DNA from 3 places in the Bradyrhizobium sp. 1200_D9_N1_1 genome. Region 2 is predicted to be linked to each of the others. Evidence: predicted binding sites of a transcription regulator. Region 2 holds the regulator's gene; each other region holds the start of a gene.
What was found. The regulator LexA, encoded in region 2, represses DNA repair genes until DNA is damaged. The targets are predictions, from matches to a motif close to TGTTCNNNNTGTGTTCNG.
Positions count from the first base shown of each region.

Region 1: AB5K84_RS32010 (ImuA family protein) is a predicted target of LexA. The motif match lies at 4,577-4,594, and genes of this name have one in related genera.
Region 3: AB5K84_RS22950 (single-stranded DNA-binding protein) is a predicted target of LexA. The motif match lies at 5,595-5,612, and genes of this name have one in related genera.

Region 1 covers NZ_CP197226.1:6,665,159-6,672,944, forward strand. The annotation lists gene AB5K84_RS32000 (error-prone DNA polymerase) at 1-2,180, opposite strand, end outside; gene AB5K84_RS32005 (Y-family DNA polymerase) at 2,177-3,826, opposite strand; gene AB5K84_RS32010 (ImuA family protein) at 3,726-4,511, opposite strand; gene AB5K84_RS32015 (UdgX family uracil-DNA binding protein) at 4,678-6,087, shown strand; gene AB5K84_RS32020 (inorganic phosphate transporter) at 6,186-7,786, shown strand, end outside.
Region 2 covers NZ_CP197226.1:4,624,440-4,632,225, forward strand. The annotation lists gene AB5K84_RS22260 (ComEC/Rec2 family competence protein) at 1-509, shown strand, start outside; gene AB5K84_RS22265 (GAF domain-containing protein) at 519-1,460, opposite strand; gene AB5K84_RS22270 (hypothetical protein) at 1,683-2,114, opposite strand; gene AB5K84_RS22275 (hypothetical protein) at 2,308-2,508, opposite strand; gene lexA (transcriptional repressor LexA) at 2,796-3,491, opposite strand; gene AB5K84_RS22285 (molybdopterin molybdotransferase MoeA) at 3,667-4,878, opposite strand; gene AB5K84_RS22290 (hypothetical protein) at 5,102-5,320, opposite strand; gene AB5K84_RS22295 (HAD family hydrolase) at 5,486-6,112, opposite strand; gene AB5K84_RS22300 (alpha-hydroxy acid oxidase) at 6,127-7,260, opposite strand; gene AB5K84_RS22305 (S41 family peptidase) at 7,566-7,786, shown strand, end outside.
Region 3 covers NZ_CP197226.1:4,771,411-4,779,196, reverse strand. The annotation lists gene AB5K84_RS22965 (potassium transporter Kup) at 1-1,327, shown strand, start outside; gene gyrA (DNA gyrase subunit A) at 1,451-4,180, opposite strand; gene AB5K84_RS22955 (DUF2306 domain-containing protein) at 4,348-4,746, opposite strand; gene AB5K84_RS22950 (single-stranded DNA-binding protein) at 4,947-5,441, opposite strand; gene AB5K84_RS22945 (outer membrane protein) at 5,890-6,669, shown strand; gene AB5K84_RS22940 (outer membrane protein) at 6,905-7,594, shown strand.

The DNA.
Region 1 (7,786 bases), 2.0 Mb from region 2:
CAGCTTCTGGCGAAGTTGGGATCGTAGCCGCGCGCGACCATGTTGCCGATCAGCTTGTCTTCGTATTTGCCGATGGTGCCGACATTGCGGAAAGTCGCCATCGAGCGGCGTAGGCCGTTGGCCTCCTCGGAGGTGAATTTGGCCGCCTCGATCGCGATGCGCATTGCCTGCTCCTGGAACAGCGGCACGCCCTTCGTCTTGTGCAGCACCTTGTAGAGCTCGTCCGCGGGACCATGCTCGGGCGATGGCGAGGGATAGTTCACCTTCTCCTGGCCGTTCCGTCGTCGCAAATACGGATGCACCATGTCGCCCTGGATCGGCCCCGGCCGCACGATCGCGACCTCGATGACGAGGTCGTAGAAGGTCCGCGGCTTCAGGCGCGGCAGCATGTTCATCTGGGCGCGGCTCTCGACCTGGAACACGCCGAGCGACTCCCCGTCACACAGCATGTCGTAGACCTTGGGATCGTCCTGCGGAACGCTCGCCAGAACCCAGCGCTCGCCCTTGTGCTGGTCGATCAAGTCAAAACATTTGCGGATGCAGGTCAGCATGCCCAGCGCAAGCACGTCGACCTTCATCATGTTGAGCGCGTCGACGTCGTCCTTGTCCCATTCGATGAAGGTGCGGTCGTCCATCGCGGCGTTGCCGATCGGCACATAGGTGTCGAGCCGGTCCTGGGTGAGCACATAGCCGCCGACATGCTGGGAGAGATGGCGCGGGAATTCGATCAGCTCGGTCGCAAGCTCGACCGCGAGGTTGATCATGGGGTTTTGCGGATCAAGCCCGGCCTGCTTCACCTGCATGTCGTTGAGGCCACTGCCCCAGCTTCCCCAGACGGTGTCGGCGAGCGCGGCGGTGACGTCCTCGGTCAGGCCCAGCGCCTTGCCGACGTCGCGGATGGCGCTACGCGGACGATAATGGATGATCGTGGCGATGATCGCGGCGCGGTGACGGCCATAGCGGCGATAGACATATTGCATCACCTCCTCGCGCCGCGAATGCTCGAAATCGACGTCGATGTCGGGCGGCTCCAGCCGCTCCTTGGAGATGAAGCGCTCGAACAAGAGATCGACCTTGGTCGGGTCGACCGAGGTGATGCCGAGCACGTAGCACACCGCTGAATTCGCCGCCGATCCCCGCCCCTGGCACAGGATGTTCTGGCTGCGCGCATAATGGACGATGTCGTGCACGGTGAGGAAATAGTGCGCGTATTTCAGCTCGGCGATCAGCGCGAGCTCTTTCTTGAGCGTAGCACGCAGCTTGTCATCGATCTTGCCGGCGAAATATTTATCGACGCCCGCCCAGGTCAGGTCCTCCAGATGCCCTTGCGCGGTCTTGCCCGGCGGCACCGGCTCGTCCGGATATTGATATCTAAGCTGGTCGAGCGAGAAGTCGATCTTGTTCGCAAAGCGCATGGTCTCCGCGATCGCGTCGGGGAAGTCACGGAACAGCCGCGACATTTCGCGCGGAGTTTTGAGAAAGCGCTCGGCATTGGCCTCGAGCTTTCGTCCGACCGCCTCGATCGTGGTCTTTTCCCGGATGCAGGTGAGCACGTCCTGGAGGGGACGGCGCGCAGGATCGTGATAGAGCACCTCGTTGGTCGCGAGCAACTGCACCTTTGCCGTCGTCGCGAGATCGTCGAGCCGCGCCAGGCGGCGTCGGTCATCGCCGCGATGGACCAGGCTCGCCGCCAGCCACACGCCCTCGGCGCGGGTCGCTTTGAGCTTTGCAAGGACATCCAGCGCCTGCGCCGGCTCGAAGCGATGCGGCAGGGTCAAGACCAGGAGCTGGCCTTCCGAAAACGCGAGGAGATCGGAGAAGGTGAGACGGCATTCGCCCTTCTCGATCCGCGTGACGTCGTCGCCACGCTTGCCCCGGGTCAGGAGCTGGCAGAGCCGGCCATAGGCCGCACGGTCGCGCGGATAGACAAGAATGTCGGGCGTGCCGTCGATGAAGACGATGCGCGCGCCGATCAGCAGCTTCGGCTTGTGCAGCACCTTGTCATTGTCGAGCTCCTTGTAGGCCCGCACCACGCCGGCCAGCGTGTTGTGATCGGCGATGCCGATCGCGGAGATGCCGAGGATGCTCGCCTGGTGCACATAGGCCCGCGGATCCGAACCGCCCCGCAGGAAGGAGAAATTGGTGGTGATGCCGATCTCGGCATAAGCAGGCGTGTTCATGCGAAGAGACCGTGCACATACCAGTTGGGAGGAGCGGGCTTGCCGTCGGCGTCGAACACCTCTCCCTCGTAAAGACCGTCGCGAAAAATCCAGAAGCGCAGGCCTTCGGCATCCTCGATGCGGAAATAATCCCGCGTCAACTGCTTGCCGTCCTGACGCCACCATTCCATCGCGATGCGCTCGGGCCCTTCCACCCGCACCACCGCGTGTTTCGCGCGCCGCCAGGTGAATTGATGCGGCGGACCATCCGGCACGGTCGCGAACGGCACTGTGACCGGCTCCGGCTTGTCGAACAGCCGCAGGGGGCGCAGCGGCGGCTCGCCCTCGGCGCGCGCCGGCCATTCGGCCTGCATGGCGGCGGCAAGGTGATGCTGCGCCGGCGCGGCCAGCACCGCACATTCAGGGACATGCGTGTCCTGCGGCAGGTGCACGACGACGCGCTTTCCGCCGATCCGCGCCGCGATGCGGTCGATCAGCGCGGCGAGCTCGTCATTGTCGTGGACATGGGCGTCGAGATCGCGCTGCTCCTGCACCACGATCTCGGTGCGGCTCGCCGACAGCCGCACCATGTCGAAGCCGAAGCCGGGATCGAGGGGATCGGCGAGCGCATCGAGCCGCTCGCGGAACAGGCGGTCGATGACGGCGCTTCGCGTCACCGGCCGTCCGGTCTCGACCATGATCGCCCGCACCACGCCGTCGGTGCGGAAGAAGGCGGCTTCCAGCCGCCGCGCGCCCTTGCCCTGCTTCTCCATGGACGCGATCAACGTGTCGGCGAGCCGCGACAGCGTCATCGCGATCATCGTGTCGGTCGCGATCGGCTCGGCAAAGCGCTTCTCTACGATGTAGTCAGGCAGCGGCTTTCGCGGATTGATCGGCGCATCGCCCTGCCCCAGCGCATGCGCGAGCAGCGTAGAGAACCGCGCGCCGAACCGCGCCGTGATCTCGTGGGCGCCGCGCGATGCGACATCGCCGATGGTCTTCAGGCCGGCACGGCGCAGGCCGGTGGTGATGGCCTCGCCCGCGCCGAGCGCGGACACCGGCAGCCGGCTGATCGCCTCCGCCTCCCCGCCATCGGCGACGATGGTGCCTGTGACCTGGCGCGTCAGCGTCCGCGCGCAGACCGAGGTGCCGGCAATCGCCGCGCTGACGGCAAAGCCTTGTCGGCCGAGCGCGCGAATGAGCGTCTGCAACAGCGCGGCTTCGCCGCCGAACAGATGCGCGCAGCCGGTGATATCAAGGAACAGCCCGTGCGGCGGATCGAGCGCCACCAGCGGCGTGAAACGGTCGCACCAGTCGGCGATGTCGCTCAGCGTCTTCGCATCGGCGACGACATCGGCATCGAACACCCGCAAGTCCGGGCACATCGCCCGCGCATTGGCCAGGGGCTGGCCGATATGCAGGCCCAGCCGCGACGCCGCATCGTCAAGCGCATGGATCACCAGCGCATTGGTCTCTTTGATGACGACGATGCTAGGCTCGTCTTTTTGTTTTGACGCGTTTTCTTCACGCGAACCGGTACCCACTTCGCTCGAAAACGCTTTGGTCTTACCCAGCCCGCCGTTGAAGAACCGCTGGATCCGGTCGATGGGCAGGCGCGGCAGCCACAAGCTGAGAATACGTCGACGGTTCACTGAACTGGCACTCATCACATTTCCATTCCATGATCCACCGGCCGCACGGGCCATGACGATTGCGCAACAGCTCGGCATCGAAGCGCGGCGCGCCCCAGGCATTCCACATCGTGCCCGGCGGCGAATGCGCCGCGCGCAGCATCCATCTGGTCTCGGCAGTCGAGGGCAGCGGCTGCGCGGCCATCCGCAACAGCAGGCCGGTGACGCCGGAGCCTTGCGCGGCCAGCGTCAGCTTGCGGCTCGCCACGAGATCGAATTGCCGCGTCTCGCCCCAGAGCTCGAGCACGACCGCGCCGAGCGCATCGCAGGCCAGTGCATCGGCCGAAGTGCGCAGCGCACTCTCGACATCGGCCGCGCGCACCATCACCACGCGGCGCGGGTCGAGGCCGAGCTCGGCGAGCCCGCTCATCGACAGCGCGCCGGCTTCCAGTTCCGAAAAATCCTGCCGCACCCACAACAGCGGCCGGCGCGCGGTCACGCGTCCCGCAACGCCCATGACAAACCCGGTCGCGGCGGCGCCCTGGCGCCCCTCGCAAAACACCTCGTGGATCGCCGCGCGCGCGAGCCCGCCCTTCAGCGCGCTGTCGACCTCGCCGTGGCCAAGCGCGACGCGATCATGCTGATGCACGACCTCCGCCGTCTCGATGCGCTCGATCTGGCTGCGCAAGGTCGCAAGCGCGCTTGTGCGTGCGCCGCTCATATACGCCGCTCCTTCAGAGGTGATTGCCGGTGGCTCTCAAAAAGAGAACCAGCGGCTGGCTCATTTGTTCATGATATGTTCTAATATAAAGCTAACGGCGCCCCTGGAGTCAATCGAATTGGCGCGCCCATGGATTCATGAGCGGAATCAAGAGGATTCGAGTGCCATGTACCTCGTCACCCTGGACAGCGAGACCGATTTCGACGGCTGGCGTAAAGCCGCACGCGCATTCGCGCTGCATCACGTCGCCCCGGCGGACGTGGTGTGGCACGTGCAAGGCCAGACGAAAGACCAGATGCCGCCCGGCCTGTCCGAAACGCCGAGCCTTCCGCCGATCGAGACCGAGAGCACGTTCACCGTGCCGGCCAATTTCATCGAGCTTGCCCGCATCGCGATCCTGCATCGCGAGGGCGAGCGTTTTGCGCTGCTCTATCGCCTGCTCTGGCGGTTGAAGGCCGATCACGACCTGCTCGTAACGATGAGCGATCCCGACGTGGCGCAGGCAACCGCGATGGCTGGCAGCGTGCAGCGCGATGCACAGCGGATGCGCGATCTCGTCCGCTTCCGCGAGATCGGGCGCGAGCAGAAGGCGCATTACGCCGCCTGGTTCGAGCCGGAGCATCACATCGTCGCATTCGCCGCGCCGTTCTTTGCGCGTCGTTTTGCCGACATGCCCTGGTCGATCCTCACGCCTGACGTTTGTGCCCATTGGAACGGTCACGCGATCTCCTTCACGCCCGGAATCAGCCGGACGGAGTGGCCGGCACCAGGCCGCCTGGAGGAAACCTGGCGGCGCCATTTCCAGCCCGGCCGGCTGACGACGACCGACGCGCCGGTGAAGCGCCGGAGGAACCTCCAGGACGCATCGGTACTTGGATCGATACTTGGACCCCTGCTCGCCGATGCCGAACGCTGGACCGGCGGACGGATCTCCCCACGTCCGGAAGCCATCATGGGACACAAAGCCGCCGCCAACGATCTCGAAGCGCTCCGCGAGGAGGCCGCGCATTGCCGTGCCTGCCCGCTCTACAAGGACGCGACGCAAACCGTGTTCGGCGAAGGCCCGAAAGACGCCACCATCATGCTGGTCGGCGAGCAGCCCGGCGACAAGGAAGACCTCGCCGGCCATCCCTTCGTCGGACCGGCCGGGCAGATGCTCGACCGCGCGCTGGAGGAAGCCGGCGTCGACCGCAAGAAGGTCTATGTCACCAATGCGGTGAAGCACTTCAAATTCGTGCCGCGCGGAAAGATCCGCCTGCACCAGAAGCCGGCAACACCGGAAATCAAAGCGTGCCGGCCATGGTATGAGCGGGAAGTTGCGGCAATCCAGCCCGAGCTCATCGTCGCGATGGGCGCCACCGCCGCGCAAAGCGTATTCGGCAAGATCACCCCAATCGGCAAGACCCGCGGCCGGCTCATCGACCTTCCCGACGGCCGCAAGGCGCTGGTGACGGTGCACCCGTCCTATCTGCTGCGACTGCCCGACCCGGAAGCCAAAGTGCTGGAATATCAGCGCTTTGTCGAAGACCTGAAGATCGCCGCCAGCCTGCAGAGGAAATCCGCGCGCGCCGCCTAAATACGGGCGGGAAAACGCCTTTCAACCACCGCTTGTCATCCAGCCTTCAAATCCATCGCGGACAATACCCTTACCTGAAAGTTAAGGGGCGTCCAGACATGACCGATGTAGCATTCGACCGCGCGGTAGCCGATCCCGCGCCGATCCAGCCGGCCTCACGGCCCAATCTCGACAAGGGCTTCAATCCGCTGACGATGATCCTGTTCTTCGGCATCCTCGCCGCGGGTCTGCTGTTCGTCGCCTACAGCATCTATGCCGACGTCAACGCGACCGGCACGCGGGTCACGACCTTCCTGCCCTACATCCTCTTGTTCGTTGCGCTGCTGATCGCGCTCGGCTTCGAGTTCGTCAACGGCTTCCACGACACCGCCAATGCGGTGGCGACCGTGATCTACACCCATTCGCTCCCGGCTGAAGTCGCCGTGATGTGGTCGGGCTTCTTCAACTTCCTCGGCGTGCTGCTGTCCTCCGGCGCGGTCGCCTTCGGCATCGTCTCGCTGCTGCCGGTCGAGCTGATCCTCCAGGTCGGCTCCAGCGCCGGCTTCGCAATGGTGTTCGCTCTGCTGATCGCCGCGATCCTGTGGAATCTCGGCACCTGGTATTTCGGCCTGCCCGCCTCCTCCTCGCACACGCTGATCGGCTCCATCATCGGCGTCGGCATCGCCAACGCCGTGATGCGCGGCCGCGACGGCACCTCGGGCGTGGACTGGAGCAAGGCTACCGAGATCGGCTACGCGCTGCTGCTGTCGCCGCTGGTCGGCTTCGCCTGCGCCGCCGTGCTGCTGCTGGTGCTCAAGTTCATCGTGCGCAACCCGGCTCTGTACGCCGCGCCCGAAGGCAACAAGGCGCCGCCGCTCTGGATCCGCGGCCTCCTGATCCTGACCTGCACCGGCGTCAGCTTCGCGCACGGCTCGAACGACGGCCAGAAGGGCATGGGCCTGATCATGCTGATCCTGATCGGCACCGTTCCAACCGCTTACGCGCTCAACCGCGCTCTGCCGGAATCCCAGGTCGCCCAGTTCCAGAAGACCTCGGAGGCCGCCGCCAGGGTGATCTCGGCCAAGGGCGCCGGGCACAGCATCATCGGCGATCCCCGTCCGGCGGTGACGCAGTACATCGCACTGCATCAGATCAACGAGGGCACCTATCCCTCGCTCGCCGTGCTGGTGAAGGATGTCGGCGACCAGGTCGCCAAATACGGCACGCTGAACAAGGTGCCGGCGGAAGCCGTCGGCAACACCCGCAACGACATGTACCTGACCTCGGAAGCGATCCGCTTCCTGATGAAGGACAAGGAGAACGATCTCAACAAGGACGAGGTCGCGACCCTGAACGCCTACAAGGGCTCGCTCGACGCCGCCACGAAGTTCATCCCGAACTGGGTGAAGATCGCGGTCGCCATCGCGCTCGGCCTCGGCACCATGATCGGCTGGAAGCGCATCGTCGTCACGGTCGGTGAGAAGATCGGCAAGACCCATCTCACCTACGCACAGGGCGCCTCCGCCGAGCTCGTCGCCGCCGCCACGATCGGTGCCGCCGACGTGTTCGGCCTGCCGGTCTCGACCACCCACGTGCTGTCGTCCGGCGTCGCCGGCACCATGGCCGCGAACGGCTCGGGCCTGCAGATGGCGACCATCCGCAACCTGCTGATGGCCTGGGTGCTGACGCTGCCCTGCGCGATCATGCTGTCGGCCACGCT
Region 2 (7,786 bases):
GCCAGAGTGTCGCGGTGCGGGGCAGGGACGGGCACCTGCAAATGATCCGGGCGAACAAGGACGGCTTTCTGCTGAAGGAGTGGTTGGCTGCCGACGCCGATCCGCGCGATGCCGGTAGTCCCTCGCTCGCCGCCGGCGTGTCGTGCGACGAGGCCGGCTGCGTGACGCCGCTCGCCGACGGGCGCCTGGTCGCGCTGGCCTTGCGCATCGACGCTCTGGCGGATGATTGCAGCCGCGCTGCGCTGGTGGTGACGGCGCGGCCGGCGCCAGCGGATTGTGTGGCGATGGTGGTCGACCGGCAGCGACTCGCCGCGCAAGGCGCGCTCGCGCTGACACGGCGTGGCGACGGCTTTGCGGTTCAGGCGGTGAAAGCGAGAGGCACCGATCGTCCGTGGTCGCCGGCGACCGCCGGCGAGGGCGATTTCAGCGCGAGCCTTGCGCCGCAGGCGGCGGCCCCCCGTAACCGGGACGCGACGCCGTCCGAGGCCGACCTGCAGGCCGAGGATTGAGCGGACGGGCTATAGGTACCAGGCCAGCACGGCTTCGAGCCCGGCACTCCCGATTACCGGCAGGGCCACCATCTGGCTCAGTCCGATTGCGCGGGCCTCCGCGGCTGCGGCCGAGCCGTCGTGCCCGAGATCGTCGTTGAGCGCGGGCATTCCGGTGGCCCAGGCTCCGCCGATGCTGCCGTCGCCCCTGGCGATGGATTTGTCCGCATAGAGCGCGGCAAGGTCTGTCTGCGCGCTGCAATCGCCGGCGCGAAAGACCAGTGCCGAACGGGCCTCGTTCGGCACCCAGATCTCGAAGCGTCGCGCAATCGGCGTCGCCTGTGCGGACAGGAAAGTCAGCACCCAGGTCTGGTCGGTGCCGGTCCGATAGGGCACGCCGACGCCGAGATTGATCCCGACCTCGGCGGCGTCTTCCCAGCGCAGAAAACTCCTGGCGTTGTGCAGGTCCTTGATGATCAGCGGCAGGCCCGCTTTCCAGGTGCGTCCGGGCAGACCGAAGCCGCGGGGAAACCTGGTGTGGCGGGAGTTGAATTCGAACATGTCGGCGGTGCCATAGTAGCCGTCGACGAGCCCCATCTCGTGGGAGCTATCGGGATCATTGTGCCAGAGCTCGATCGCGCCGACATGCGCCTCGTCGTCGCCGCAGAACAGCACCATGACGGCCTGCAAAAACTCGCCTGAAAACACCGGGACCGCCACGCCGCAGGTGAGGCCGGCCGCGAGCGCCTGGTCGGTCCGCTTGAAATAGGAGTTGGCGAATTTAGTGAGGATCACGGGATGGCCGCTGGCCCAGGCCTTGCCGGGAAGGCCCTCGTCGTATCCGAAGCGCAAGTCCTCGCTCACGGCCTTGAACGCAGACAGCCCTTCGCCGTAGAGGCCGCCGCCGAATTCCAGCCGCATACGCGTCCGGTCCGGCACCCAGAGTTCAACGACGCGAATGAAGGTTTTCATCGAACGTGTCCGCCGCCTCAAGCCTTTGACAGCATCGGCGATCTGGCCGCGGAACGGACGTTCAAAATTCAGGCAGGGCCGCGCAAACTTCGTGCGATGGGCAGGTGCGAGCCTGATCTCGGCGGAAGATTCCGGAAGACGCAAATCATACCATCTCGCCGGCCACGGCCGGCGATGGCAATTTCAATCCCGGCCCCGACCTCTGCGCCGGGGGGAGGTACATCAGCCGATCGGCAGGCGTGTGATCGTCGGCCTGTCAGCGATGATCTCCGGCTTGTGTTCACGCTCGCCGGCCGGCTGGGTCACCGGCAATTGCAGCACGGTCGCGCGCTGGCCTTCGACGAGTTGCGTCACGAGTACGTATTTGCCGTCGGGGAATTCGATCGCGTCATGATGGCGATCGGGAATGTGCGGATCGATCTTGCCGAACTTGCCGACGCGGGAGTTGATGGTGCGCGTCCAGATCCAGCGATTGTCGTAGCGGACGTTGTCGGCGAAGGCGAGCTCCGTTCCCGGCAGCAGGCAGACCGCGACGGACATGTCGGCCTCGGAGGCGAAGCCGCGCGTCGAGGTGCCGCGGAAGGTGGTCGTGACGATCGTCTCGCCGACTTGTGCGGGACGCGTCGCGACGGCATGCAGGCTGTAGTCACACATCGGGTGCTCCTCATTCAGGGATAGCGACCCGCGCCTCCTTCGGAGGCACTGGCCTCTATCAGAGTGGAAGCATGTTAGCGTCTTCTTGGTTGTAGGCAAATCTGCGGCTTGGGTCCGCAGGCTGCCATCACAATATCTTTTTCAAATGCCTCAGGAACAAAAACCGCTTCCGTGCATTTGGCGTGCGTCTCCGTCAGCGACCAGCAGGTGCCGACCAGCCCGAATATTGCCAGGCGGGTTGCGACGGCTGCGCGACGGCGTTGCGGGCATTGCGCAATTGCTCGCTCGTCGTCTGCGTTGCCTTGCGGACATGGTGCGACTGTGCGGCGAAGGCTTGCGACGCGGATGCTACGAACAGCGCCACCGTGACGGTGCTCAAAACGATCTTGCGCATTGATTGTCTCCTCGCTCTCCAGGGCCACGAAGCGATGAGGGCTTCGTGCGGCGTGGCGAGGATGTAGCGCTAGCGGGGGGCCGGATAATCTGAGCAAAACCAGAAAGACTATCCAGCCGGAGCGGACAATCGTCCGCTCCAATCGTCAACGCGCGGGTCGCCAACCGGCGGGGCGCGCTTTAGGTGATTGCTTGAGCATGATCTCCGCGCAAGCGCGTCCTGCGCTTGTCGCGAGGGAAAACCGCTGCGCACTTTGCGCTAACGCGGCCCTCCAGTCCGGATCACACTCAGTACTTCCGGTACAGGCCGATCAGCTTGCCCTGAATCTTCACCCGGTTGGGCGGCAGGATGCGGACCTCATAGGCCGCATTGGCGGGCTCGAGCGCGATCGAGGCGCCGCGGCGGCGGAAGCGCTTCAGCGTCGCTTCCTCGTCGTCGATCAGCGCCACCACGATGTCGCCGGTGTCGGCGCTCTCATTGCGCTGGATCAGCGCCATGTCGCCGTCGAGGATGCCGGCTTCGACCATCGAGTCGCCGCGCACTTCGAGCGCGTAGTGCTCGCCCGAGCCGAGCATGTCGGGCGGTACGCTGATGGTGTGGCTGCGGGTCTGCAACGCTTCGATCGGCGTGCCGGCCGCGATGCGGCCCATCACCGGCACCGCAACGGGGCGTTCGCCCTCGTCCGCGCTGGAGCTCGCTCGCACCTTGCCGAGATTGCCCTCGATGACGCTCGGCGTGAAGCCACGGCGGTTGCCAGCGGCGGCCTGCAGCTCGGGCAGCTTGATCACCTCGATCGCGCGGGCCCGGTTGGGCAGGCGCCGGATGAAGCCGCGCTCCTCCAGTGCGGTGATCAGGCGATGGATGCCCGACTTCGAGCGCAGGTCGAGCGCGTCCTTCATCTCGTCGAAGGAGGGCGGCACACCGCTTTCCTTCAAACGCTCGCTGATGAATCGCAGAAGCTCGTATTGTTTGCGCGTTAACATCTCGACCAAATCCCCCGGTTGATGTCGTTCGATTCCGAGACGGTGAATTCAGCGGCGAGCCGCCAGATGCTCGAAACAAATCATGAACGGACACTATATGTTCGATATGTGTTCCGCAACTGCTTAATTTACCGTGAACGCGACAAAGTTCGCGGAACGCGCAGGACCAGTGCGTTCAGGCGGGCAGTCGCAGCACCTCGCAAGGCGCGCCTGCCTCGGCCTTCGGCGCGAACGGCGCGCGCACGAGAAGTGCCTGCGCCGCAGCGAGATTCGCAAGCAGCGAGGAATCCTGATGATTGACGGGAAGGGCGACAAGCATGCCGTCGTCGCGCCGCTCCAGGCGCGCACGAAGATAGTCCTCGCGCTGGTCATTGGCGCCAACATCGCGGCCGAGCACGGCGCGCTCGCGACGATGGTGAATCACGGCGCGGCCCGACAGGGCGCGAATCAACGGCACCATGAACAGGAAGCCGCACACATAGGACGACACGGGATTGCCGGGCAGGCCGATCACCCCCATCGCCCCTAGCCGGCCGTGCATCATCGGCTTGCCCGGCCGCATCGCGATCTTCCAGAACGCCATCGCAATGCCTTCGGCCTTCAGCGCCTGCTGGACCAGATCGTGGTCGCCGACCGAGGCGCCGCCGATCGTGATCAGGATGTCGGCGCCGCTCTCTCGGGCACGGCGGATGCCGGCTGTGGTGGCCTCCAGCGTATCGGCGGCAACGCCGAGGTCGATGGTATCTGCGCCCTCCTGGCGGGCGAGGGCGTGCAGGGCATAGCCGTTGGAATAGACGATCTGGCCGGGGCCCGGCGTGGTGCCCGGCATCACCAGCTCGTCGCCGGTGGCGAGGATCGCGACCTTCGGACGGCGGCGGATGGGCAGGTCTGGATGGTTCATCCCGGCGGCGAGCGCGAGGTCGCGCTCGGTGAGCCGGGTTCCCTTGCGCAGGAGCACGTCGCCCTCGCGGAAGTCGACGCCGGCGGGCCGGATGTGCCGACCGGCGATAGCGGCTTCCTTGATTGTGATGCGCTTGCCCTCGGCGACCGTATCCTCCTGGATCACGACCGCGTCCGCTCCGGCGGGAACGACGCCGCCGGTGAAGATTCGCACCGCTTCGCCGGCGCTGACCGCTCCCGCGAACGGCCGGCCCGCCGCGACCTCGCCGATCATGGTGAGCTGCGCGTCGACCCTGGCCGCATCGGCTGCGCGCACGGCGTAGCCGTCCATGGCCGACATCGCCTCGGGCGGCTGGGTACGCCGCGCCGCGACGTCGCGCGCGAGCACGCGGTGGTAGGCCTCGTCGAGGGGAATCATCTCTTCAGGCAGCGGCTCCGCGCCGGCCAGCACCGCGGCGAGCGCGTCAGAAACCGGCATCAAGGCCACGGCGAAACTCCTGCTCGGAAAGTCTGGACGAATGGGCGGCAAGAGTTCTAGCCGAGCGCGGGCGATGAAGCAAAATGGGACCGGATCAGGATTTATCCTGCTTGATCCGTCCAGTCATGAGGGACCGTCAGCTCTGCCGCGGCATGATCTGACGGACGAGAAAGACGGGAACGAGCGTGGCCATGGCAAGGACGACAATGACGGGAGCCACGGCCAGCATCGGTCAACGACCGGTCTGGCGGTCCGGACGGAGGTCCGGCGCCACGTCGGGAGCCACGTCAGGGGGCTTGGGGCCTTGATCCTTGTCGGGCAGCGGATCGGCCTGGGATTTCAGGTCGGCGGCCTTGCTGATCAGCTTGGCGGAGAGGTCAGAATCCGAAGTCGTTCTGGCGAATTCGAGCAGAAGAGAGGCTTGTTTGGTGAGGTAGGTCTTGCCCAACACGATGATACGTCCGTCTGTAGAAGTCCCAACGGACTCAAGAGTCCGGAAGCGGGCATTCCGTTCCCGGAACTCTGTATAAAAATGTACAAAGCGATTTGGTTCCTCATCTCGGCCAGATCGGTTCCGGGAGCTCCCCGGTTTCACCCGCCGGCCGATGCGTCTCGATCAGATTCCCAGCGCCTCGAGCGCGTCGCCGACATCGCGGGGCGAGGTCACATGCACCGCGGTCAATCCGCGCGCCCGCGCTCCCTCGACGTTTTCGGCGAGGTCGTCGAAGAACACGATGCGCCTGGCGGGCACACCGATGGCCGCCACGACATGGTCGAACGCCGCCGCGTCCGGCTTGCGCAGGCCGATGCTGGACGACAGGTACAGCTCGCGGAAATGGCCGAGCAGGTCGGCGTATTCCTTCGAGAAATGGTCGACATGCGGCCGGTTGGTGTTGGAGAAGGCGTAGAGCGGCATCTGCTTCGCCGCACGCGGCAACAGCTCCGCGACATCGGGCATCTCACCCGCGAAGATCGCGTTCCAGCCCTCGAGGAATTGCGCATCCGAGATGCCGATCCCGAGCGAGGCGCGTAGCGAGGCGAAATACTCCTCGTCGCTGATCTTGCCGACCTCGTGCAGCCGATACGCCTCGCTGTCGCGCACATAGCGGGCAATGATCGCCTCCGGCTTGCAGCCGGCGTGTCCCGCCCAGCAGGCGATCGCCTTGGAGAAATCGATGTCGAGCACGACGCGCCCGAGGTCGAACAGAAGCGCATCCGCGCTGCCGGGAGAGAGCGAGGTCATTGCGTCCTTTCGGATCAGTACCGGTAAGGTTCGTGGTCGAACAGCGGGAACGCGCTGAACACGCTCGGCGTGTTCGTCGCGGTGGCCGGATGCAGGCAGGACTTGTTGACCTCGGCGAACGAGGTGGCGCCCAACAGGCCGAGGCAGCGCAGCACCTCGTCCTCCAGAAGCTCCAGCATCCGCGTCACGCCGGCTTCGCCGGCCGCCGCCAGCGCCCAGCATTGCAACCGGCCGATGCCGACGAGGTCGGCGCCCGCCGCGATCGCCTTGACGATGTCGGTGCCGCGGCCGAAGCCGCCATCGACCATGATCTTGGCGCGGCCCTTCACGGCCTCGACGATCTCAGGCAGCACATGCATGGCGCCGCGGCCGTGATCGAGCTGGCGGCCGCCATGGTTGGAGACGTAGATCCATTCGACGCCGTGATCGAGCGCGATCAGGGCGTCCTCGGCGGTGGCGATACCTTTCAGGATCAGCGGAATCTTGAACTTGTCCTTGATCATCTTCACGGTCCGCCATTCCAGGCCTTTCTGGAAATCGCCGCCGGTGGCGCGCAGGCGGCTCTCGCGAACGTAGCGCTTGGCGATGTCACGTTCGCGACGGCTGTAATGGGCGGTGTCGACGGTCAGGCAGAAGGCGGCGTAGGCGTGCTTTTCGGCCCGGCTGACGACATCGGCGACGAAGGCGTCGTCGCCGCGCACGTAGAGCTGGTAGAGACGCAGCGCGTCGGGGGCGGCTGCGGCGGTCTTCTCCAGGCCAGGCTCGGACACCGAGCTCAGCATGTGCGCCGCCCCAAAGGTGCCGGCGGCGCGCGCGACGCTCGCGGCGCCATCCGGATCGAAGATCTCGAGCGCGCCGACAGGGGCGAGCACCACCGGCAGGCGCATCCTGCGGCCGAACTGCTCGACGGAGCCATCGACCTTGCGCACGTCGCGCAGCACGCGCGGGCGAAAAGCGATCTCGTCCAGCGCCATCCGGTTGCGGCGCATCGTGGTCTCGGTCTCGGCGGCGCCGACGATATAGTCCCAGGCATTCTGGTTGAGGTTGGCGCGTGCTTTGCGGATGAATTCGTGCAGATTCTGGAACGGCTCGCTGCTGGCGCCGAGTTCGACGTTCCTTTCCGGCTGGATGCGGGGTTTTTCGTTCATTATTATCCTCCCGAGAATTTGAAGCCTTGTTTCATCGCCTAACCCGTCCGGCTCTCCAAAACCATCCTAAAATCGCATAGCTGCGAGGCGCGGGTCGATCGACCGATTCCTGCTTTGCATGAAACGGTTTCGGAACGTTGCCAAAAGTTTAGGTCCGGGCGAAGGGATTTTTACGGTGTACCCGCCGGCGCGGCGTCCCGGCCTTGAAGAAACCAGAATGGTATTGTGAGAAGCGGGCTGGATCGCCATTTGCATGGCGCCTCCCAAGCCCAAGAGAACCGCCAAGCAAAAAGGCCAGCCTATCCATGCGGAAAACCCTGCTGTTCCCCCTGGGCGCGCTCACCGGAGCGTGTTTGACCCTTCTGGTAGCCAGTCCGCACGGCGGAGTATGGGCGGCACGGGCGGCAGCGGGCGCGGATGATGCCTATTCACAGCTCAACTTGTTCGGCGAAGTCTTCGAGCGCGTGAAGGCGAGCTATGTCGAGAAGCCCGACAACGCCAAGCTGATCGAAGGCGCGATCACCGG
Region 3 (7,786 bases), 150 kb from region 2:
CATCCACGGCATCGTCAAGGCGCCGGCCGTGCTGGCGGCGCTCAGCCCGCTCTACGCCGTCGAATTCCTGATCCACCAGGATTTTCACGTCTCCTTCGCGATCCTCGGCGCAGCCTTCCTCGCGGTCACCGGGGGCGAAGCCATGTATGCCGACATGGGCCATTTCGGCCGCCTGCCGATCCGGCTCGCCTGGTTCGCGATCTGCCTGCCCGCGCTGGTGCTGAACTATTTCGGCCAGGCCGCACTGCTGATCACCGATCCCGCGATGATCGAGAACCCGTTCTTCCAGCTCTGCCCCGACGCCCTGCACTATCCGCTGGTCGCCTTCTCGGCGGTCGCGACCGTGATCGCCTCGCAGGCGATCATCTCCGGCGTGTTCTCGCTGACCCAGCAGTCGATCCAGCTCGGCTTTTTGCCGCGCATGCAGATCCGCCACACCACCAGCGACGCGATCGGCCAGATCTATGTGCCGCTGGTGAACTGGCTGCTCGCCGCCGCAACGCTCGGGGCGGTCCTGAGCTTCGGCAGCTCGGACGCGCTCGCAGGCGCCTATGGCATCGCAGTGTCGCTGCTGATGGCGATCACGACGCTGCTGGCTGCGCTGGTTGCGATCCAGTGGGGTTATTCGCCCTGGCTCGTGGTCGCCGTGAACGGCGCCTTCTTCGTCATCGACGTGATCTTCTTCTCGGCCAATTCGATCAAGCTGTTCGAGGGCGGCTGGTTTCCGCTGCTGCTTGCAGCCCTCGTCGCCTTCATGATGCTGACGTGGCGCAGCGGCGTGAAGCTGGTCGAGGCGGCGCGCGCGAAGCTGCGCCAGCCCGAGGAGGACCTGATCGAGACCGCCGTCAACAAGTGCAGCGCCAGACTGCCCGGGACCGCTGTGTTCCTGGCGTCCGCTCCGCGCGGCGTGCCGCTCGCGCTGACCCAGTTCGTCAAGCACAACCGCGTGCTGCACGAACGCGTGCTGCTGGTCACCGTGCTGATCGAGGAATCCCCGCACATTCCCGACGAGGAACGCGCGGAGGTGATCGAGATCATTCCCGGCATCACCCGCGTGATCCTGCATTACGGCTTCATGCAGAACCCGACGATCTTTGACGGGCTGACGCTGACCTGCCGGCAGGGCAAGCTGCCCGGCATCGACCTCTCCGACATCACCTATTACGTCGGCCGCGAGACCATCATCCCGCGCGAGGACGTCCCGGGCATGTGGGTCTGGCGCGAAGGCCTGTTCGCCTTCCTCCAGCGCAACGCCGAACGCTCCGCCGCGTTCTTCGGCGTGCCGACCAAGCAGGTGGTGGAGTTCGGGACGGAGCTGGAGATCTAGGGAAGTTCGTAGCCCGGATGGAGCGCAAGCGTAATCCGGGATTCTTGCCAGGCGCACAGAGGTCCCGGATTGCGCCGTCGGTCGGCGCTTCGCACCGACCTCCTGCGCCATCCGGACTACGCGTCACTCCCCGTTCGCGCCATTCCCGCTCTCGGCCTCTTCCGTGATGTGCTCGACCGAGACGACGTGCTCGTCCTCGGCGGTGTCGAACACGATCACGCCCTGGGTCGAGCGGCCGGCGATGCGGATGCCTTCGACCGGACAGCGGATCAGCTGGCCCTTGTCGGTGACCAGCATGATTTGATCCGCGTCTTCCACCGGGAAGGACGCAACCAGATTGCCGTTGCGGTTGTTGACGCTCATGGCGACGATGCCTTTGCCGCCGCGCCCCGTGGTGCGGTACTCGTAGGACGAGGTCCGCTTGCCATAGCCGTTGACGGAGACGGTGAGCACGACCTGCTCGGCCGCCGACATCTCGACATAGCGTTCCTGGGCGAGCTGGAAGCTGCCGGAAGTCTCCTCGGCTTCGGCGTCCGCTGCCGGCTCCTCGGCCGTGGCTTCGCCGGCCACCGCGCGGCGCATCTTCAAATAGGCCGAGCGTTCGTCGGACGTGGTCTCGACGTGGCGCAGGATCGCGAGCGAAATCACCTTGTCGCCCTCGCCAAGCGCAATGCCGCGCACGCCCATCGAGGTACGCCCGGTGAACACGCGCACATCGGTGACGGGGAAGCGGATGCACTGGCCGCCGGCGCCGGTGAGCAGCACGTCGTCGCGCTCGGTGCAGATCTGCACGTCGACGATCGCTTCATTCTCGTCGAGCTTCATCGCGATGATGCCGGAGCGGCGGACATCGACGAAGTCGGACAGCTTGTTGCGCCGGACGTTGCCGCCTGTGGTCGCGAACATCACGTCGAGGTTGCCCCAGGTCGATTCATCCTCGGGCAGCGGCATGATGGTGGTGATGCGCTCGCCCTGCTCCAGCGGCAGGATGTTGATCAGCGCCTTGCCGCGCGCGTTCGGCGCGGCCATGGGCAGGCGCCAGACCTTCTCCTTGTAGACCTGGCCGCGTGACGAGAAGAACAGCACCGGCGTGTGCGTGGAGGCGACGAACAGGCGCGAGACAAAATCCTCGTCGCGGGTCTGCATGCCGGCGCGGCCCTTGCCGCCGCGGCGCTGCGCCCGGTAGGCCGACAGCGGCACCCGCTTGACATAGCCGGCGTGCGAGACGGTGACGACCATGTCCTCGCGCTGAATCAGGTCCTCGTCCTCGACCTCGCCCTCCTGCTCCATGATCACGGTGCGGCGCGGGGTGGCGAACTCGGCCTTCACCTCGGCGAGCTCGGTCTTGATGATGCCCAGCACGCGCTCGCGCGAGCGCAGGATGTCGAGATAATCGGCAATCTCGCCGGCGAGCTTGTCGAGCTCGTCGCGGATTTCGTCGCGGCCGAGCGCGGTGAGGCGTTGCAGGCGCAGGTCGAGAATCGCCCTCGCCTGTTCCATCGACAGCCGGATCGTGCCGTCCGGGCTGATGCGGTGACGCGGATCGTCGATCAGCGTCAGCATGTCCTCGACGTCCCGGGCCGGCCAGTCGCGCGACATCAGGGTGTCGCGGGCGGTGGTCGGGTCGGGCGAGGTCCGGATGACGCGGATCATCTCGTCGATATTGGCGACCGCGATCGCGAGACCAACCAGGATATGCGCGCGATCACGCGCCTTGGCGAGCAGGAACTTGGTGCGCCGCGTGACGACCCGCTCACGGAAGTCGACGAAGATGGCCAGCAGGTCCTTCAGATGCATGATCCGCGGACGGCCGCTGTCGAGCGCCACCATGTTGACGCCGAAGCTCGTCTGCAGCGGCGTGAATCTGTAAAGCTGATTCAGCACCACGTCCGCCACGGCGTCGCGCTTCAATTCGATGACGACGCGGTAGCCGTCGCGGTCGGATTCATCGCGCAGGTCGCCGATGCCCTCGATCTTCTTTTCCTTGACCAGCTCGGCGATGCGCTCGACCATCGTCGCCTTGTTCACCTGGTAGGGGATCTCGGTGATGATGAGCGCCTCGCGCTCCTTGCGGATGGTCTCGATCGCGACCTTGCCGCGCATGACGATCGAGCCGCGGCCGAGATGATAGGCGGCGCGGATGCCCGCGCGTCCGAGAATGACGCCGCCGGTCGGGAAATCAGGTCCCGGCACGATGTTGATGAGCTCGTCGATGGTGAGCGCTGGGTTGTCGATCAGCGCGACGCAGGCGTCGATGACCTCGCCGAGATTGTGCGGCGGGATGTTGGTCGCCATGCCGACCGCGATGCCGCCGGCGCCGTTGACGAGAAGGTTCGGGAACTTGGCCGGCAGGACCGACGGCTCGGTCTCGTTGTTGTCGTAGTTCGGCTGGAAGTCGACGGTATCCTTGTCGATGTCGGCCAGCAGAGCCAGCGCCGCCTTCGTCAGGCGCGCCTCGGTGTAACGATAGGCGGCCGGGGGATCGCCGTCGACCGAGCCGAAATTGCCCTGGCCGTCGATCAGCGGCACGCGCATCGAGAAGTCCTGCGCCATGCGGACCATGGCGTCGTAGATCGACTGGTCGCCGTGCGGATGATACTTACCGATGACGTCACCGACCACGCGGGCGGACTTGACGTATTTCTTGTCGGGTGTGTGCCCCTGCTCGTTCATCGAGTACAGGATGCGGCGATGCACCGGCTTCAGACCGTCGCGCGCATCGGGCAACGCACGCGCCACGATCACGCTCATGGCGTAGTCGAGATAGGACTTCTTCATCTCCTCGAAGATGGAGACGGGGCGAATATCCGAGGGTTGCGCCGGCTGGTCGCCGGGCTTGTCGTCGTCAGCCAAGGGGAAATCCGGTGAGGTTTATCTGGGAATCATATAGCGCATCGAGCCCCTGATAACCACCCTTGCCGGGGTAAAGGAAGCGCTTTTTCCGACTGTTTTTCCAGAGACTTACGCCCTCCCCGGCACCGCCCTGGGCTGGGCCCGGACGAGCCGCCCGAAACCGCCCCTTAGGCCCCGAAAACCACGCGGTGCATGATGCGCCCGGGCAGCAGCGTGAACAGGCCCGCCACCACCAGCGCGCCGGCGAAGATGAAGATCATCATCAGCCGGTGATCGGCGACGCGATGGGCGTGCGCCCGCCATACCGCGAGCGGCAGCACCACCAGCGTGAAGATCGACAGGACATGGATCGGGCTGAACGGCCCGATCAGGCGGCTCTGGTGGATCCAGAACGAGGAGGCGGCCACGACCACCATCAGCACCACCCAGATCCAGCCGATCGTCCGGTGTGGCAGCGTGCCTTTGGGAGCGGCAAACTGGACCAGGCCGAGCACGAAGGCGGCCATGGCGGCAAAGGCATGCAGCGGGATCGCCGGAGCAGCCGTAAGCAGCGGCGCGAGGCTCATGCGGGGCTTCCTCCGATCGGCGGATGATCCATGTGAATAGGATTAACATCAAGTTAATACCATTCACATGATGCCCCGTCAAAGGCTTGAAGCAGCACATGAGGCAAGCTCGGAAAAACCGAGCCCTGCCCGCCAATTGGTAAGAATTCCTGCGGCTCTACGCGAGCACGACAACATTCGGGGCGAAGCGCCCGCCCGCCTCAGAACGGGATGTCGTCGTCCATGTCGCTGTTGCGGCCACCGCCACCGGCGGCGACGGCGCGGCGCGGCGCGCTGCTGACGGGACCGGAGGAGCCGAAATCGCCGCCCGGCTCCTCGCCGAAGCTGCCGCCTCCCCCGCCGCCGCGGCCGTCGAGCATCGTCAGCGTCGAGTTGAACCCCTGGAGCACGACTTCGGTGGAGTACTTCTCAACGCCGCTCTGGTCGGTCCATTTGCGGGTCTGGAGCGCGCCCTCGATATAAACCTTGGCGCCCTTCTTCAGGTACTGCTCGGCGACCTTGCAGAGGCCTTCATTGAAGATCACGACGCGATGCCACTCGGTCTTTTCCTTGCGCTCGCCGCTGTTCTTGTCGCGCCAGGTCTCCGAGGTCGCGATGCTCAAATTCGCGATCGGCCGCCCGTCCTGGGTACGGCGGATTTCAGGATCCTTGCCGAGATTTCCAACCAGAATGACCTTGTTGACGCTTCCCGCCATCGCCGCTCTCCACTCCGAATGCCACTGAATTGATAAGGCCCGACCGCGCCCCGCGGTCCTCTGCAACCTATTGAGGCGACCCTATACGCTTGCGCGGACCGATCAGCCCACCAGCCCTCAGGTTATCCCCATATATAGCATCGGCCGTCGGCTCGTTCCAGATTTGTTCCTGTTCGAGCAAGCGCGAAATGTATGGCCCGAGCGGTGCCCGCGTACTGCTCAAATGGCTGGCGCCGGATGGAACCTTTTCAGGTTCCCGTGAACGACAAAAAGCACTTAACATTCATTAAGTTACATACGCCGCACTTATCGCGCGACTGTTGTATTTCGGCGACGGACTCTGCTCACCCGTTAGGCTACGTTTGCCTCGGAATTGATTTCATATGGGCGTCGCGCCTGCTTGGCCGCTTCTGGGATTTCAAGAAGCGGCGGAATTGGGGAGACTGCAATGAATAAGATTTTGATTGGTGCAATCGGTGCAGTGGCGTTGAGCCTGTCGGCTCCTGCAAGCGCGGCGGATCTGGCGGCGCGTCCCTACACGAAGGCTCCGCCGCCAATGGTCGCGGCCATCTACGACTGGAGCGGCTTCTACATCGGCATCAACGGCGGCGGCGGCTCGGCCCACAAATGCTGGGATTTTGTAACTCCCGTCACCGGCGTTCTGATTGGCGAAGGTTGTCACAACGCGACCGGCGGCACGGTCGGCGGCCAGGTCGGCTATCGCTGGCAGTCGGCCAATTGGGTGTTCGGGCTCGAAGGCCAGGGCAACTGGGCCGACTTCTCCGGAGACAACGTCAGCACGACGTTCATCGGCACGGGTCTTCGCGACCGCTCCAAGATCAACGCGTTCGGTTTGTTCACAGGCCAAGTCGGCTATGCCTGGAATAACGTGCTGTTCTACGTGAAGGGCGGCGGCGCCGTCGTCAGCGATCGCTACCGCGGCTACGATGTCATCACCGGCCTCGAATTCGATCGGGCCAACGAGACCCGCTGGGGCGGCACCGTGGGTGCCGGCCTCGAGTTCGGATTCGCGCCAAACTGGACGGTCGGCGTCGAGTACGATCACATCTTCATGGGCAATCGCACCATCGGCTTCGCCGGCTCCGGCAACTTCGTTGTGGCTCCGGCCGGCGCTTTCACACGCTCGGAACGCATCGGTCAGGACGTCGATATCGGCCTGGTCCGCGTGAACTATCGCTGGGGTGGCCCGGTCATCGCGAAGTACTGATATCTCTTTGATATCACTTGAAGATTGAAGGCCGGCCCCGTGCCGGCCTTTTTTTGTGCGACATGCCGGCGGCTATAAGTCAGCAACCATTACGTTTTGTGACTGTTGTGGCTTTTGAGAGACACAACTTGCGGCTTTGCTGGTGTAAGCACGACGTCAGTTGGACCACAGCGTCCGATGCCCTTCCCGATCGTGGAAGGCACAACAGAAACTGGGACTGGGATTTAGGTTGAAAATGAAGAAGGTTTTGTTGGCTTCGGCCTGTTTGTTCGCTTTTGCGGCCCCCGCGTCGGCTGCTGATCTCGCGGCTCGCCCGTACACGAAGGCTCCGGTGGCCGTGGCCTCGGTCTACAACTGGACCGGCTTCTACCTCGGTATCGTCGGTGGCGGCGCCTGGGAAAACGGCTCGGGCGACCCGAAGATGAAGGGTGGCTTCGTCGGCGGCACCGCCGGCTACAACTGGCAGACCGGCAACGTCGTGTTCGGTGTCGAAGCCGATGGCACCTGGGCTGACGTCAGCGCCTCGGCGACCGGCGCGACCGTTGTCCCCGGCTTCGGCGTTGCGACCGCGACCGTGAGCTCGAAGACCGACGCGATGGGCACCGTGCGCGGCCGCATCGGCTACGCCGTCAACAACGTCCTGTTCTACGGCACGGGCGGCTACGCCTGGATCGACAACAAGATCACCCTCTCCGCACTCGGCGTGTCCGTCTCGGACAGCAAGTTCCACTCCGGCTGGACCGTCGGCGCGGGCGTCGAAGCGTTCTTCGCGCCGCAGTGGTCGGTCAAGGGCGAGTACCTCTATCGCAGCCTCGGCGGCGAGACCTACTTCTCGGGCGCCCTGCCCACCGGCACGCTCAACTTCCACACCGTGCAGGTCGGCGTGAACTATCACTTTGGCGGCCCGATCGTCGCGAAGTACTGATCTTCGCCACCGACGCACATCGTCACGAAAGGCCGGCCTCGCGCCGGCCTTTTTGTTTTTCGCGCCCAAGTATCCAATTCAGCCGCTCGCTAGCGTTTTCGGAGAGGTGTGGCACCTCGGTGACACAACCTTTGGCTTTAATAATGTATAGCAATGACATCAGTCGGGTCGTTGGGTCCGCTGCTTTTCGCC